DNA from 4 places in the Sporosarcina siberiensis genome. Region 4 is predicted to be linked to each of the others. Evidence: riboswitches for the same ligand, from Rfam matches in the RefSeq annotation. Region 4 holds a riboswitch; each other region holds the start of a gene.
The links. A riboswitch is a leader RNA that binds a small molecule or an ion and turns the genes downstream of it on or off. The one in region 4 is predicted to bind S-adenosylmethionine.
Positions count from the first base shown of each region.

Region 1: it holds a riboswitch for S-adenosylmethionine, as region 4 does, so the genes downstream of both, metH (methionine synthase) here and metK (methionine adenosyltransferase) in region 4, are expected to answer to the same signal.
Region 2: it holds a riboswitch for S-adenosylmethionine, as region 4 does, so the genes downstream of both, mtnK (S-methyl-5-thioribose kinase) here and metK (methionine adenosyltransferase) in region 4, are expected to answer to the same signal.
Region 3: it holds a riboswitch for S-adenosylmethionine, as region 4 does, so the genes downstream of both, ACFSFY_RS12480 (hypothetical protein) here and metK (methionine adenosyltransferase) in region 4, are expected to answer to the same signal.

Region 1 covers NZ_JBHUGI010000032.1:369,541-373,482, forward strand. Annotated here, with positions in the region: gene metH (methionine synthase) at 1-1,433, opposite strand, end outside; SAM riboswitch class I at 1,516-1,620, opposite strand; gene ACFSFY_RS12660 (PepSY1/2 domain-containing protein) at 1,724-3,874, opposite strand.
Region 2 covers NZ_JBHUGI010000009.1:180-4,121, reverse strand. Annotated here, with positions in the region: gene ACFSFY_RS05290 (sugar ABC transporter substrate-binding protein) at 1-206, opposite strand, end outside; gene mtnA (S-methyl-5-thioribose-1-phosphate isomerase) at 227-1,264, opposite strand; gene mtnK (S-methyl-5-thioribose kinase) at 1,261-2,460, opposite strand; SAM riboswitch class I at 2,530-2,699, opposite strand; gene ACFSFY_RS05275 (methylthioribulose 1-phosphate dehydratase) at 2,898-3,515, shown strand.
Region 3 covers NZ_JBHUGI010000032.1:327,486-331,427, forward strand. Annotated here, with positions in the region: gene ACFSFY_RS12470 (M20/M25/M40 family metallo-hydrolase) at 1-407, opposite strand, end outside; gene ACFSFY_RS12475 (tetratricopeptide repeat protein) at 508-1,494, opposite strand; gene ACFSFY_RS12480 (hypothetical protein) at 1,566-1,853, opposite strand; SAM riboswitch class I at 1,923-2,022, opposite strand; gene ACFSFY_RS12485 (HNH endonuclease) at 2,301-2,618, opposite strand; gene ACFSFY_RS12490 (hypothetical protein) at 2,870-3,160, opposite strand; gene ACFSFY_RS12495 (hypothetical protein) at 3,630-3,942, opposite strand, start outside.
Region 4 covers NZ_JBHUGI010000027.1:134,492-138,433, forward strand. Annotated here, with positions in the region: gene ACFSFY_RS10710 (gamma carbonic anhydrase) at 98-610, shown strand; gene metK (methionine adenosyltransferase) at 671-1,867, opposite strand; SAM riboswitch class I at 2,061-2,180, opposite strand; gene pckA (phosphoenolpyruvate carboxykinase (ATP)) at 2,342-3,928, shown strand.

The DNA of each region.
Region 1 (3,942 bases), on a different contig from region 4:
GCAACTTCTAATTTCCGCTGCCGAGTGACGGCCATTCCTGGCTCATCGATTGTTCCAACGACAACAGCAGCTCCGTATTTCTTAACCAAAGGAAGAACAGCATCAAAGCGTTCTTCACCGTCTTCTAAATTGATGGAGTTGATGATCACCTTCCCCTGCGAATATTTTAAAGCTTCCTCAATGACCTTTTCATCCGTCGAATCAATGACAAGAGGTACTTTTACTTTCTTCACAACTTCTTTCATAAATCGTGTAATGTCCTGAAGTTCATCTCGGTCCGGATTCGCAAGACAAATATCGATGACATGTGCCCCGCCTCTTACTTGAGCACGAGCAATTTCAGATGCTTCTTCAAATTTCCCATCTACGATCAGCTGCTTGAATTTTCTTGAGCCAATGACGTTCGTTCGTTCGCCAATGAGTAAAGGACGCATGGTTTCATCATATAAAAGTGGTTCAATTCCAGAGATCGCATGACCGTGCAATTCCTCAGGGATTTGTCTCGGCTTTTTACCTCGAACCACTTCTCGAATCGCCACAATATGTGCAGGCGTTGTTCCGCAACAGCCCCCTACAATATTCAGCCATCCTTTATCCGCAAACCCTTCGAGCTTTTTCGATAAGGATTCTGGAGATTCATGGTAATGCCCATCTTCATCCGGCAATCCAGCATTTGGATAACAACTGACAAATCCACTAGATAGCTCTGACAATGAACGAAGGTGATCGGTCATGAATTCCGGTCCAGTTGCACAATTTAAACCAACGGAAAGAGGTTTAATATGTTCAATCGATATGTAAAAAGATTCAATGCTTTGTCCCGCAAGTGTTGTTCCCATTGGTTCAATTGTTCCCGAAATCATGACAGGCAGTTCAATACCCGTCTCTTCAAATGCTTGTTTAATGCCCAGTGTTCCTGCTTTCACGTTCAACATATCCTGACTTGTCTCCATAAGAAGAATGTCACAGCCGCCGTCAATCAATGCTTTTGCTTGAATATAGAAATCTTTTGTCAGTCCGTCGAAAGTGGCGCCGCCCGTAACCGATAATGTTTTCGTTGTCGGTCCCATTGCCCCAGCAACAAATCTCGGCCAGTCTGTCGTTGAGAATTCCGCTGCACATTTTTTCGCGAGCACAGCAGCCTTAAAGTTTATGTCATATGCCTGGTCACCAAGATCGTAATCATCGAGGACAATCGGCGTTCCACCAAATGTATTCGTACTGATGATATCCGCCCCTGCCTCAAGGTACTCACGGTGAATTCGCTCAAGGACATCGGGTCTCGTAATGTTTAAATATTCGTTGCACCCATCGTATTCCTCACCGCCAAAATCATCCTCAGACAAATTCGCTGCCTGAATCATCGTACCCATCGCACCATCCATAACTAAAATTCGCTCTATTAATTGTTGTTCGATTAAATGCTTCACCATGGACTATTCCACTCCTATTCTAAAAAACAAAAAAAGCCTTCCAATTAGAAGAAGGCTTTTGAAAATACAAAAAGTATGCTTCTCCTTATCTGCGGAATCCAAATAGATTCGCTGGAATTAGCACCTGACCAAAAGGCTGGTTGCTGAAGCGTCATAGGGCCAGTCCCTCGACTTCTCTTGATAAGAAAATTTATTCAATTGTTTTGATAATTAAGAATAGCATATCTGGAAAACAACTAACCGTCAATGGTTTATTAATTTATATTAGGAATGTTGCACTCGTTAATTTGTTAATAGTACCTCTGGCTACTTCCTTTTTTCGCTATTTCATGCGCTAGACGAATTGTTGAAACTGCTAACTCCGCATAGGTCACTTCTTTAGCGGGGTTAAAAGAGTTTTGTTCCGTCGTGAACAATCCCAAAGAATTTGCCAAAGCGACATGGCCTATATATTCTTTTCGAACTTGATCCCCGTCCTTGAAGTCAAGCTTATAAATACCACTCTGTTTGGCTGCCAACTCAAGCCCTAAAGCACGTATATGCCAAACGGCCATTTCTTCTTTCGTAATCGGGGCATCGACTGGAAAGATTGTATCGCTTGGTAAAATGATGCCCATTTCAACGGCTTGTTCCACCATTTGATATAAAGGGTGTTTAGGATCGATATTCTCGAACGTTTGACTCTTGTTTTCACTCGAATCATAGAACCTGCCGTCATAAAAATAAGTGAGGGCATTCATAAGCGTTTTAAGTGCCTCTTCTTTTGTTACGGCGGTATCTCCATTAAAATTATCGAACTCTTTTACCTCTAAAATTTTGGCACTGATGAGGTAATTGAGCTCTTCCTGTGCCCATGGATGTGAAACTTCGGGGAAATCGCTCACATTAAACAAGCTGTTCCATTTTCCTGAATTGGCGTCCATAGAGCTAAACATTTGTCCGTTAAATACAGGCAAATAGACTAAATCATAATGGTGATTGTTTTTTTGCTCTTGTTTCATATAATTCAATTTTAGACTGAGTGCCTCTTTAAAGATTTCCTTGGCCATTTCCTCAGTAATGGCTGATTCAATTGATGGCCATTCCTTCACTTCTTGATACATTACACTAAGACTGTTTAATGAACCATTGGCGGCTATGCTTACGTTAATTTGATCATCCATCACAATAACGCCATTTAAAATTCTTGGGAAATTAAAATAATACGTTCCAGGTCGTTCCTCATAATAAGAGTCTGCAATGGGATTGGCATATTCGTGAAGGTAGGATGGAACCCATTTCAATAAGTAGTTCTTTGCTTTAGCAAGTGCCTCTTGCTCAGAAATTTTGTCGGCCTTTACAGGTTTTTCTGCGGCCTGTTCCAAGATTTGAGCTGTTACATCGTAAAACTGGATGATCTCACCAGTCTTTTTATCAATTTCTAAATTGGACCCATGGCCTCCGTTTTCACCTTGATACATATACTGGACACTAAAAACTTCCTGTCCACCATAATTTGTGTATTCCCCAATAGATTGAACACTTAATTTCCAAGTGTCGGGATAGATATCAAGAGCTTGTTCAGTAATTTTTTTTGCTTCTTCCTTAGTAATTCCGTTGTATTTTGCTGGAATCGGTTTGGCAGAAATCTTCTTCAATTTCGTGTTTTTTGGCAACTTATCCACATAGTCCCTTGCCGTTAACCACTTACCCGAAAGCGCATGCACCCCACGTAAATTAGATGTTGGTTTGTATACGAGCTGAACACTGCGATCATTTATTCGATTTGTTTGATAATCATTCTCTATTTGATAGTGCAATTCAACCGTAAGATTTCCTTTTACTTTTTCAAGAACTTTATTTTCATCTATCACTCGTTTTACATCGTCAAAAGTGGACGCGTTCTTATTCATGGGGTTTCTATACAGTCCGACGATTTCTCCGTTGCCAAGCACACTTACCTCAATTCTTTGATCCGCGAGTGGCACTTTATTTTCCGTGCGGGCAAATGAAAACGAGTAATGGATTGGATCAGTCAACAGTTGTCTCGAATAATAGTTCAGCGAGTCTGGTTCAAATAGGTACTTCTTTCCATCTTTAAACTTCTTAAGTAAAGCAATCGCAATCTCTTTGGCCTCTTCTTTTGAAACTTTTGGTGGAAATAAAGCCTCAGTCACATTCGCTGGTTGATAATTGAATTGTTCAATTTCAAGACTTTCACCAACAAACCCCACAGACCCATATATTCGTTTACCGTTTACCAACTTAGTAAAGGATAGTTCATAGCGTAACGTCTCGTCTTCAGGATAATAAAGCCCGCTACCCATTTGAAAATCACTCGACTTTAAATAATCAAACTGATTGGGAAACAAGGAACGAAACTTTTTTATTAAATCATCTTTTGTGAAATTCATTTCTGTTGCAGCAATTTGAATATGAGGCTTTATAGACAGATCACTCATGGATTGAGAAGCGTTTGCGGTCGATAAACACATTCCAAAAGATAGAGCAGAACAAGTCAGCAAGATTC
Region 2 (3,942 bases), on a different contig from region 4:
ACTCCCTCAATATATTGGGCAGAAAAAGTTCCAAGATTTTGCTGCATAATTAGTGCGACTTTCTTATTTGCTAATGGGTTTTCAGATTCCTCAGCATTTTTCACCGGTGTTGCCTCAGCGCTGCCTTCGCCTTTAGGTTGACATGCTGTCAGTAATACTCCTATTAATAGTGTTGCAAATAATAACAATGCTGATTGTTTTTTCATGTTTTTTTCTCCTCTATACTTTAGTTGCCAAAAAGGCGTTGAATGGTATCTACATAATTTTGATCGATAATTCCTTTTTCGGTAATGATAGCCGTAATATATTTAGCAGGTGTTACATCGAAAGCTGGATTAAATACTTTCGTATTGGGTGGAGTAATTCGCTGTTCCCCAATAATAGTAATTTCATCAGCATTTCTCTCTTCAATAATTATTTCTTCGCCACTATTTATTGTTAAATCGAATGTAGAGGAAGGAGCAGCTACGTAAAATGGTATATCAAAGGCTTTCGCTAAAATCGCCAAATTCATCGTTCCGATTTTATTTGCGGTATCTCCATTCGCAGCTATTCGGTCAGCACCGACAATAATTGCTTCAATTCCTTTGGAATGAATCGTATGAGCGGCCATACTGTCGGTAATTAACGTTACATCTACACCGGATTGTTGAAGTTCCCAAACAGTTAATCTTGCACCTTGAAAGACAGGTCGAGTTTCACAAGCGTACACCTCAAAATGCTTCCCTCGTTCGCTTCCTAAATGAAATAGAGCAAGTGCGGTACCATATTTTGCTGTCGCAATGGATCCTGCGTTACAAATCGTCATTACTTTAGTTTTATCATTCAACAACGTTAAAGCGTATTCTCCAATACTTTTACAGAATTCCTCGTCCTCTTCATGAATGTTGATTGCTTCCTGAATTAGTACAGATTTCGCTTTGGTTACACTTTCAATATTTTGAACAGAAGACATCAGTCGGTTTAAGGCCCACTTTAAATTGACTGCTGTAGGGCGCGAACCAATCAAATAAACGTAATCCTTTTGGAGTTCTTGAAGAAAGTCATTTATAGTGTTTGCATTATATTTTTGTGCTGCATTCGCCAGTCCATAGGCTCCAGCTATACTAATTGCTGGTGCACCACGTACTTTCAGTTTAACAATTGCATCATAAACATCTTCAATGGTTTCCAAAGTCAAATACTCAATTTCAATGGGTAATTTACGCTGATCCAAAATAATAAGCTTATTTTTCTCCCATAGGATTGACGTTGGAATGCTCATTCTACTGCACCTCGTACTAGGTTCGTTACGCTATGAATCGATCCGAACTTAAGCCGGTTCAAAATTAGTAGCTCACCAATTTCCAAAGCTTGTTTTTTTATTTTAATTCGTTTTTCACTATCTTGAATGCTTTCTAAATCTTTTACTTGTGCTAATCCAATAACTCTTCGGATAATTTCGCAACCGGCAAAACCAAGTGTGTCACTGAGTACTTCTCTTAGCACTTCGACTTCGTAGTCTTCAATATATGAATAGTTATCAACTGAATCCTTTTTCCAAAGTTCCGAAAAGGTTGTAGTAAAAGCCAACCAAGTTTGCTCTATTTGTAGGGTGAGCAGTTCCCTTTGTTCACGCTCTCTAGTAAGTACTTGCATTATTAAGTTCGCAATAAATTGACCTATATCAAAACCGATGGGTCCATAAAATGCAAATTCTGGATCAAAGACCTTTGTTTCTTTTTGACTCACAAAAATGCTTCCTGTATGTAAGTCGCCATGCAATAGTGCATCGGCTTTCGTTAAAAAGGTACGCTTCAGTTTCGCTACTTCTAATTTCGTTTTTTTATTGGCCCATAACGCCTCAACAATTGATTGCAATTCTGGCTCAATATTATTCGTTTCACTATCAAAGAACGGATCTGTAAAAACAAGATCTTCCGTGATTTTACATAATTCAGGATTTGAAAACTGTACAACTAGCTTTTTCTTATCAAATGGATGTAAGGCGAAATCTGATGTGTAAAATAAAGTTTTTGCTAGATATTCACCAATATCTGCTGCTAATTTCGGATAATTTTCTCCATTTATAAGACCTTCACGCGCAACAGTTAAATGGGAAAGATCTTCTAGTATTGTAATTGCAAGACTCGTATCGGTACCCAATACTTTTGGAACAATCTTCGGTACATATTTTCCGTGTTCTTTAAGTGCTTCGGCTTCAATTTTAGCTCGCTTTAGTGTGAGCGGCCAACTTTCTCCAACTACTTTTGCATAAGGCAATGCCTGTTTAATAATAATACTTTCATCTGTATTTATATCCGTAATTCTAAATACATAATTTAAGTTGCCGTCTCCTATTTCTGTACACGACAATTCTGAATGCTCCGAGAACAATTGATAGTCTATCGCCAATTGAATTGCCTTCTCTACATTTAGCTCTTCATATTTTTTTCCCACTACTTTTACCACTCTCTTCATCCCCCTTTAATGCAAAATAAATAGCCTTCTCTAAAACATAGAGAGGCTAAAGAATTAAAAATTCCCTGCCTCTCATCTTTCAGAAATCATACTAAATAAGTATGTTCTGATGGAATTAGCACCGTGCCTTAAAGGATGAATCATCCAGGCGCAAAGTATGCGCCCCGTTTCACAACGGTATTACGGTCGGTTGCTGGGCGTCATTGGGCCAATCTCCCTCTGCCTGCTCTTGATAAGAGTGCTGCAATTTAATTTGCTATTCTATTTGTACTGTATCTTAGCACTATTCTAAAAGAAGTGTCAATGATTTTATTGAAATAATGAATTATTGACAAATATATTGATAAGTGAAACAATCAACTTTAGAAAAACAATATAGAGATATACACTATAATATTCAAAACCGATTATGACTTTTAATGAAAAGAGGATTATATATGAGTACTTATTTGGCTGAATGGAATGACTTAGCGGATGTCAAAGATGAATTGGCAGCTCGTGATTGGTTTATGGGTACTAGCGGAAACCTTGCAATTAAAGTGCAAGATTCCCCACTTCAATTTTTAGTTACCGCAAGTGGTAGGGATAAAAATAAGCGAACAAGCGAGGACTTTTTACTTGTAGATCATTTAGGTAATCCAGTGGAAGAAACATCACTAAAACCCTCTGCAGAAACATTACTTCACTGTGCTATTTTTAACAAAACATCGGCGAGATGTTGTTTGCATGTGCATACTGTAGCAAATAACGTAGTTTCAGAATTGTATGGTGATCAAGAAATGATTGTCTTTAAAGGGCAGGAACTTATTAAGGCTTTTGGATTATGGGAGGAAGATGCCGTTCTTCGCATACCAATCATTCACAACTTCGCATATATTCCGCAGCTAGCTATAGAATTCGAAAAACATATACATAGCGATAGTGGTGCGGTACTCATTCGAAATCACGGAATTACGGTTTGGGGAAATGATAGTTTTGAGGCGAAAAAGTTGCTAGAAGCTTCTGAATTTTTATTTCAATATCAGCTAATGATTCAACAAGTAAAATCATACTAATCCTTTAAAAACAGAAAAAGCAGTTCTAGATTTTTCAATAACCCGTTCAGATCGCTTATTCAAATACCAAATAAAGTACAACAAAGACCATTAATTCACATTTGAATTAATGGTCTCTTATATCCATATATTTGAAACAGCCATTAGCTTAAAGCATCTACAATCTTAAAGTCATCTTACTACTGGGAACTTCTATAGTGAAACTTTCCTTAGAAGAAATCGCTTTTTCATAAATTCATCCGTTTCTTAATTATCTTGAACGATTCTGTAACAGATTTTGCTCACTAATTGGTACCATTACTACAATAAAAACTTTAGGTATTTCCTGATATTTTACCGAAATGTGTCTCATCCCCATTATTATAAGGTTTTACTACATCATAATCTTCTTCTAAGTTAATTTTATAGAAGACCTCATTTTGTAATG
Region 3 (3,942 bases), on a different contig from region 4:
TTGGCCATTCGCGCAAACTCCGCGGACACAAAATACAGATGTGGCGATCTTCGCTCATGTCCATCACAGGAATACGTCATAATACAGCCGAGTCGGTTCAGCTGCATGACGATTCCAGCGATATATACATCGATCTTATCCAACGGAATCTCCGTCGGTCCATAGCTCGATTCACTTCTGCCGTCGACAACTGTTTCCAAGTGACTCACCCATTCTTCTTCAGTCAGCACGCCATCAACTGACAAAATCCCATCTTCCAACCTCGTCACAATCGACAACTTCTCCAGATGGGATTCTAGAAAACCCTTATTGTGTGCAGTAAGACCGCCCACTTCAAATTGACCCTCACAAACTTCCTTCACTTCATAACCATATCCATTCAATAAACCATTCCAATTTTTCATCATCTCATCATCTCCATTTCATTTGATACCCCAAGTATACGGAAATGACTGTGACGCCCTTGTCACAGAAAAAGCCTCCCTACTGAGTAGAGAGGCTTCGAAATTATTCAGCATCATGTTGGATAATAAAAAACGTGCACGGTTCAATACGATAACTTTGCGTTCCCCGGACTGACTGGATGAATCGTTCAGGCAATCCGACTTCGACCAGTTTTTGTTTCACTCGCCGGATCTTTTGCCGATAATTATCCCAGTTAAAATCCTCGCTATCGTGAAACATTTCTTCCTGATTGCCGATGAGCTCATATAACGGCAATGCTTCCTGTTTGGCTGATTTTAACAGCAGCCGCTTCAGCAAATTTCCCAGCTGATGGGATATTCTTATGCTCAGATCACCGCTTTGAATATAAGGCTCTTCCACCGTCAAATCCACCCATACATCACCAGGCGATACATTCGATTCCAATTCTTTATACCGGTCACGTGAGATGAATTCTTCACCTGTATTGCTATTCAGCCGGTATTCCTTCAGAGCCAGCAGCGCTTTGACATCCGCTGAAAGTTGATCGATGCTGATGCCTTCTGTCTCTAGCGATTCTTCTGGCTGCAAGTCATCCACTGCCCGCATCGATTCTTTCACAAGCATCATCGCAGAGTAGCTGATGAACAAATGTGCCTTAACAACCTGATCCTCTGCCAATGGGAAATCCGGCGAGCTGTGTAAAATCGATTCTTTAAAAAAAGAAATCGCCTTTGTCCAATTCCCGTCTTTATAGTGGAGAAAGGCATATCGGTAATTCGCTTCCGCGTTATGCGGATCGATCCGCAAAATCTGCTGAAATGTCTGCTTGGCGACATAAGGATCCTTCCGATCGGTCTTCATATAAAAGGCATGTTCCAGCATAATGCCAATGAAATCATTTTGCTTGTCCGGATTATCAATCTTCAACTTCCGCTCCAGGTCCAGTATCTGAAAAGCCAATTGCGCAAGATGTGCATTGAAACCAAACGGTTCATTCCGCCTGGCTTCTTTCAACTTTCCGTACAGCTCTTGCAACCGCTTTTCACCTGTCACTTTTAAACGATTCATGAACTCCCCCCTCTACTTGACCTTAGGAAAAAACATCTAGATTGATTCACATATTAAAATCCTACCTCACTTCACACCAATGGCAAGTGTTCTCCAAACACATTCTTCATCAGCGCACGCTTCTTATCCTCTTTTACAGCTGTCAACTTGTCGATTTCTTGTTGGACGGCATGGATTTCAGCCATCTCCTGTTGAATGAACGTACGTGAAATCGTATCGCCTTGCTCATAATAATCGATTTTCCGCTGCAGCTCTGCCACATGCTGATGCCGCTGCATTGCACTTGCCGTTCCCGTCGGTTGTCGTTTCTGCACATTTTTTAGCTGGTCATACAATTCTTTTAATCTCGTCATTATCATCACTCCTGAATATTTTTCCAAACAAAAACTCTTCCCCCAATGAGAGAAGAGTTTGCATGCAAAAATTTCTCCTCATCGTTCAGGTTCCCCTGTTGGACGTAGCACCTTACCACAAGGCAGGTTGCTGAGACTTCGTCGGGCCAATTCCCTCCGTCTCTCTAAATAAGAAAAGAGTTTATGTTTAGTTGAGTATTAGTATAGGGCAAGTGAAGAATTCTGTCAATATGATTGTTTCTCTAAGGCCAATTCTTCAATCCATTTTCAAGGTACCTACGTGAGAAAAAACAACAAATAATTTAACCAATTGTATATATATACAAATCAGATAAACTTTTCAGCACATACATAGTAAATATGCATTTGTAGTGTATAGTCTTAATACTTTCACGCACAGCTGCCCAATATTCATCTATATAAATATTTTGAGCGTTATAGAAAAGTTAATAATCATTCATATTTTTCTTCCACTTTATAAAAAGATAACAACTTTTTTATTGTTATTTCAATTCCATACTTATGGAAGAGATCCTTTCTATTGGCAAATAATATTTTAACCATTTTAGATTTGTCAACTTGTAAACCGTAATGAATTTCACGATGACAATTCGGACATAATGTAACAATATTATCAGCAAAATCAATAGTGTTTTCAAATTGAGTTTGGGTAAACATGGGGACTAAGTGGTGCCCTTCTACAAAAGGTTTATTTAATTGTTCATTAATAAAGATTTTGGGGTACCTGTGTGAGAAACAACAACAAACAATTCAACCAATTGTATACACATACAAAATAAATGAACTTTTCAGCATATGCCTAATAAATATGTAATTGTAGTGTATAGTCAGAATACTTTCACGCACAGTTACTTAAAATTTAAAGTAAACAGTCATTGGAAAGTAGCATTCCAATGACTGTTTACCTTCGCCTTACTAGACAGTGGCTCAAAACTCCGCTTAGTTAGCTCATTCTGTCCGCAATCCTAAAATGAATAGAGGAAATATATATTCATTCAAAACTAGCAGAAACTGTTTGTTTGAAATTGATGATTACAATCACCTAGTAACGTAATTGGCTTATCAAGTATTTTAGGTTCTAGGGTTAAGCTGGATATATATACATGAAAGTTATTCCCTTGTAAATCACAAACTGTTGCACGTTTGTTTTTTATGTTTAAAATTTTTACATACCGTGGTTTAACGTTCCCCATAAAAGCCAGGTCACCTACCGACCGCTTAGTTTCTATAACCATTTCTTTAATTCTGGATACTATTACATCAGATTTATTCACCAAATGAAACTCTTTCATTTAGCTCCTCCTCACTATGGATTCAACTTTCATAAGAATCCGACTTTGTTATGAATAACAGCATTTAGTGTAAATAGTATTATTCTATGAGTCTTTACCAAACGCTAGAACATTAACCATCAGTTAAAAAACCTTTTATAATCGCTCTGGTTTAGACATATTTAGTCGGGGTTTTCTCAACTTGGTGTAAAAAACAATTAGAACTTAACCCATTTCTGCCCAGGTAAATATTCTCAATTTCTATAAAGATATTTAAATGCTATCTTTAACTTTTTATGCAAATCTTAATATACGTATTCTCAATTATTGATAAATGGATAATTGTTTTATTGAAACGTTTAGTATTATATAAATAAAAAAACCGAATTACGAAATGATTTGAAATCATTTTGTAATCCAGTATTTTACGTCAATTAAATTATTGGCAAATAAATTGGCCATTCAGCGATACTTAAGGAATTTTCTATGTTTAAGAAAATGAACAAACACAAGGTACTGTTTCATCTTGTATTTTAAGGAAGCTCTCGACGCCTTCCCTCTCCATTCGCTCTCTATAATCTTTTAGCGTGTAAGGGCCGCCATCTTTTTTCAAAATCGTAACATTTTTGTCGAAATGTTTTCGGAAGTTCTCCTCCATTTCTTCCTGCAATGCATACTTGTCTGGCCAAACTTGATATAGCTGTGCATAATGCTGAAATCCACCACGCACACAACGGCCAGCACAGTTTGCATGTGAAAAACCTAATGCATACATACGTGGTAGTGGAATGCCCCACTCTTTT
Region 4 (3,942 bases):
ATCCGTTCAGCACAGTATTATTCCCTTTTTACAAACAATAAAACATAAACTTTGCTACAATTAATTATACACTATCAAATAGAAATGAGGAGAAGTCATGATTTATCCATACAAAGACAAATACCCTATTATCGATCCAACTGTTTTCATTGCGGATTTCACAACTATTACAGGAGACGTGACGATTGGTCCCGAATCATCCATCTGGTTTAACACAGTGATACGAGGCGATTTATCCCCTACAATCATCGGTCGAAAAGTTAATGTTCAAGATTTATGTTGTCTACACCAAAGCCCACAATTCCCATTAATTCTTGAAGATGAAGTTACGATTGGTCATCAGGTTACTTTACATAGCTGTACAATAAGAAAAGGTGCTCTAGTTGGTATGGGTTCCATTATATTAGACGGAGCTGAAATTGGGGAAGGTTCCTTTATTGGGGCTGGAAGTCTGGTCCCACCAGGTAAAAAAATTCCACCAGGTGTACTTGCCCTCGGTTCACCCGCGAAAGTCATGCGTCCACTTACGGATGTCGACCGGGCAGAAATGGATCGCGTCGTAAAGAGCTATGCTGAAAAAGGACAATACTATAAAAGCTTACAAAAATAAGTTCAAAAGAGCTAGTAGATCGGTAAACCAATCTACTAGCTCTTGTTTTATTACGTTGTATTATTGATTTGCTTGTTCTCTTAATCGATCCGCTTTATCCGTTTCTTCCCAAGGTAGATTAATATCAGTTCTACCAAAATGTCCGTAAGCCGCAGTTTGTTTATAAATAGGACGACGTAAATCCAACATTCTTATAATCCCTGCAGGACGAAGATCGAAATTTCCGCGGACAAGGTCCACTAATTCACCTTCTGTAACTTTTCCTGTACCGAATGTATCGATTGAAATAGAAACCGGTTGCGCAACACCAATTGCATATGCAATTTGAACTTCACATCGGTCAGCTAGACCGGCAGCAACGATGTTTTTCGCTACGTAACGTGCAGCATAAGACGCAGAACGGTCAACCTTCGTTGCATCTTTTCCTGAAAAAGCACCCCCACCATGACGGGCATAACCACCGTAAGTGTCAACGATAATTTTACGTCCTGTCAGACCAGCATCTCCTTGAGGTCCACCAATAACGAAGCGGCCTGTCGGGTTAATAAAATATTTCGTGTTTTCGTCAATCAATTCAGATGGAACAACTGGTTTAATAACATGTTCCTTTATGTCCTTTTGTATTTGTTCAAGCGTAATCTCAGGATGATGTTGTGCAGATATAACAATTGTATCAATACGAATTGGGTTATTATTCTCATCATATTCAACAGTTACCTGTGTTTTTCCATCTGGACGTAAATAAGAAATAATCTCTTCTTTTCGTACATGTGATAGTCTACGCGCTAATTTATGAGCCATACTAATTGGGAGTGGCATTAGTTCAGGTGTTTCATTACATGCATAGCCAAACATAAGACCTTGGTCGCCTGCTCCAATTGCTTCGATGTCTTCGTCACTCATTAAACCTTCACGAGCTTCAAGTGACACGTCGACGCCTGCTGCGATGTCTGCAGACTGTTCATCAATGGCAGTAAGAACTGCTGAAGTTTCCCAGTCAAAACCGTATTTTGCACGAGTATAACCAATTTCTTTTACTGTATCACGTACTACTTTTGGAATGTCTACGTACGTAGTCGTTGTAATCTCACCTGCAACCAAAACTAGACCAGTCGTTATAGTCGTTTCACAAGCAACACGTGCATTGGGGTCTTCTGCTAAAATTGCATCCAAAATTGCATCTGAAATCTGATCACACATCTTATCTGGATGTCCTTCTGTTACAGATTCCGATGTAAAAAGTTTACGATTCGTCAATTTATTTCCTCCTTATATCCTACGAGATTGATACGGTACTCATACTTCCCATGTAAAGTCCATTCTTGTTATAAGAACGGTAAGCGCCATTACGAGCTCATACACGAGGATTAAGGGCTGAAACAATAGAAAAAGCCCTTCGCTCACGTATTTATTACATGAGGAAAGGCTTATTTTGAAAAAGCACCTTTCACTCTTATCGTCCAAGGACTTTCACCTTGCATCAGGTTCGGCACCATCACGATAACAAATTCGTTACTGCAGGTTGCCGGGTTTCATAGGGCCTGACCCCTCCACCAGCTCGGGATAAGAGTATCCGTTCAATTAAATATGTTACGAAACATGTCTGCATATGTCAATCTTTCTCTCGAAAATAATTCAATTCAATTAGTATAGTTTATTATTCTAAATGTGTTATACTAATTGATGAATGTGATGTCATCCAATTATATATGTAAAGGACGGTACTTAATTATGATTTCAACGACAATTAGCGAAACTCTAAAAGATCTTCTTTCCGGAGAAAATGTAAATGTTCAACTCTCAGTTCCACAACTTGTTGAAAAAGCAACAACACGTGGAGAAGCACAGCTAACTGCAGATGGAGCGATAACAGCTTTAACAGGAAAATATACAGGTCGTTCCCCGAAGGATAAGTATATTGTCGAAGAAGAATCTTCTAAAGATAACATCGATTGGGGCAGTGTAAACCGTCCGGTCTCAACAGAGATTTTCGATTCTCTATATAACAAAGTAATTAAACACTTAGCAAAAAAAGATGAATTATTTGTATTTAAAGGGTTCGCTGGAGCAGATCCTGAGTCTCGCCTTTCTATACAAGTTGTTAACGAACTTGCTTGGCAAAACCTTTTCGTTCATCAACTCTTCATTCGCCCGAGCGCGCAAGAGTTAGCAGAACATCAATCACAATTTACAATTTTAGCAGCACCATCATTTAAAGCAGACCCTGCTGTTGATGGTACAGATTCCGAAACGTTTATAATTGTTTCTATGGAAAAACGAATTGTACTTATTGGTGGAACTGAATATGCCGGCGAAATGAAAAAATCAATCTTCTCAATTATGAACTACCTACTTCCTTTAAAAGGAATTTTACCAATGCACTGTTCTGCAAACGTTGGAGATAAAGGCGATGTTGCGTTATTCTTCGGACTTTCTGGTACAGGTAAAACAACACTTTCTGCTGATGCAGATCGTAAGCTTATTGGTGATGATGAACACGGCTGGTCTGATAATGGCGTGTTTAACATCGAAGGCGGATGTTATGCGAAATGTATCAATCTTTCAGGTGAAAAAGAACCTGAAATATTTGGTGCTATCCGTTTTGGTTCGGTTTTGGAAAACGTTGTTATCGATTCAGAAACACGCATTCCAGATTACGACGATGGTTCGTTAACTGAAAATACTCGTGCAGCTTATCCGATACAATCAATCGATAATATTGTAGATCCATCGGTTGCTGGACATCCTAAAACGATTATTTTCCTAACTGCGGATGCGTTCGGTGTTTTACCTCCAATTTCAAAACTAACGAAAGAACAAGCTATGTACCATTTCCTTAGCGGTTTCACATCGAAACTTGCTGGAACAGAGCGTGGAATTACTTCACCTGAAGCAACATTCTCTACTTGTTTCGGTTCACCGTTCCTACCTCTTCACGCTACAGTGTATGCGGAGATGTTAGGGAAGAAAATTGATGAACATGGTGCACAAGTATTTCTTGTGAACACAGGTTGGACTGGTGGAGTATATGGAGTTGGTCGTCGTATGGATTTAAAATATACGCGAACTATGGTACGTGCTGCACTTGAAGGTAAACTGAACACTATTGAAACAGACACAAACGATATATTCGGTTTAGAAATGCCGAAAGCAATTGAAGGTGTTCCAACTGAAGTATTGAATCCACGAAATGCTTGGTCTGATAAAAAAGCATATGATGAAAAAGCAAATGAACTTGCAGAACTATTCCGTGAAAACTTCAAGAAATTCGGATCTGTATCCGAAGAAATTATTCTTAAAGGCGGACCAACAGCATAATTAAATATAACCCC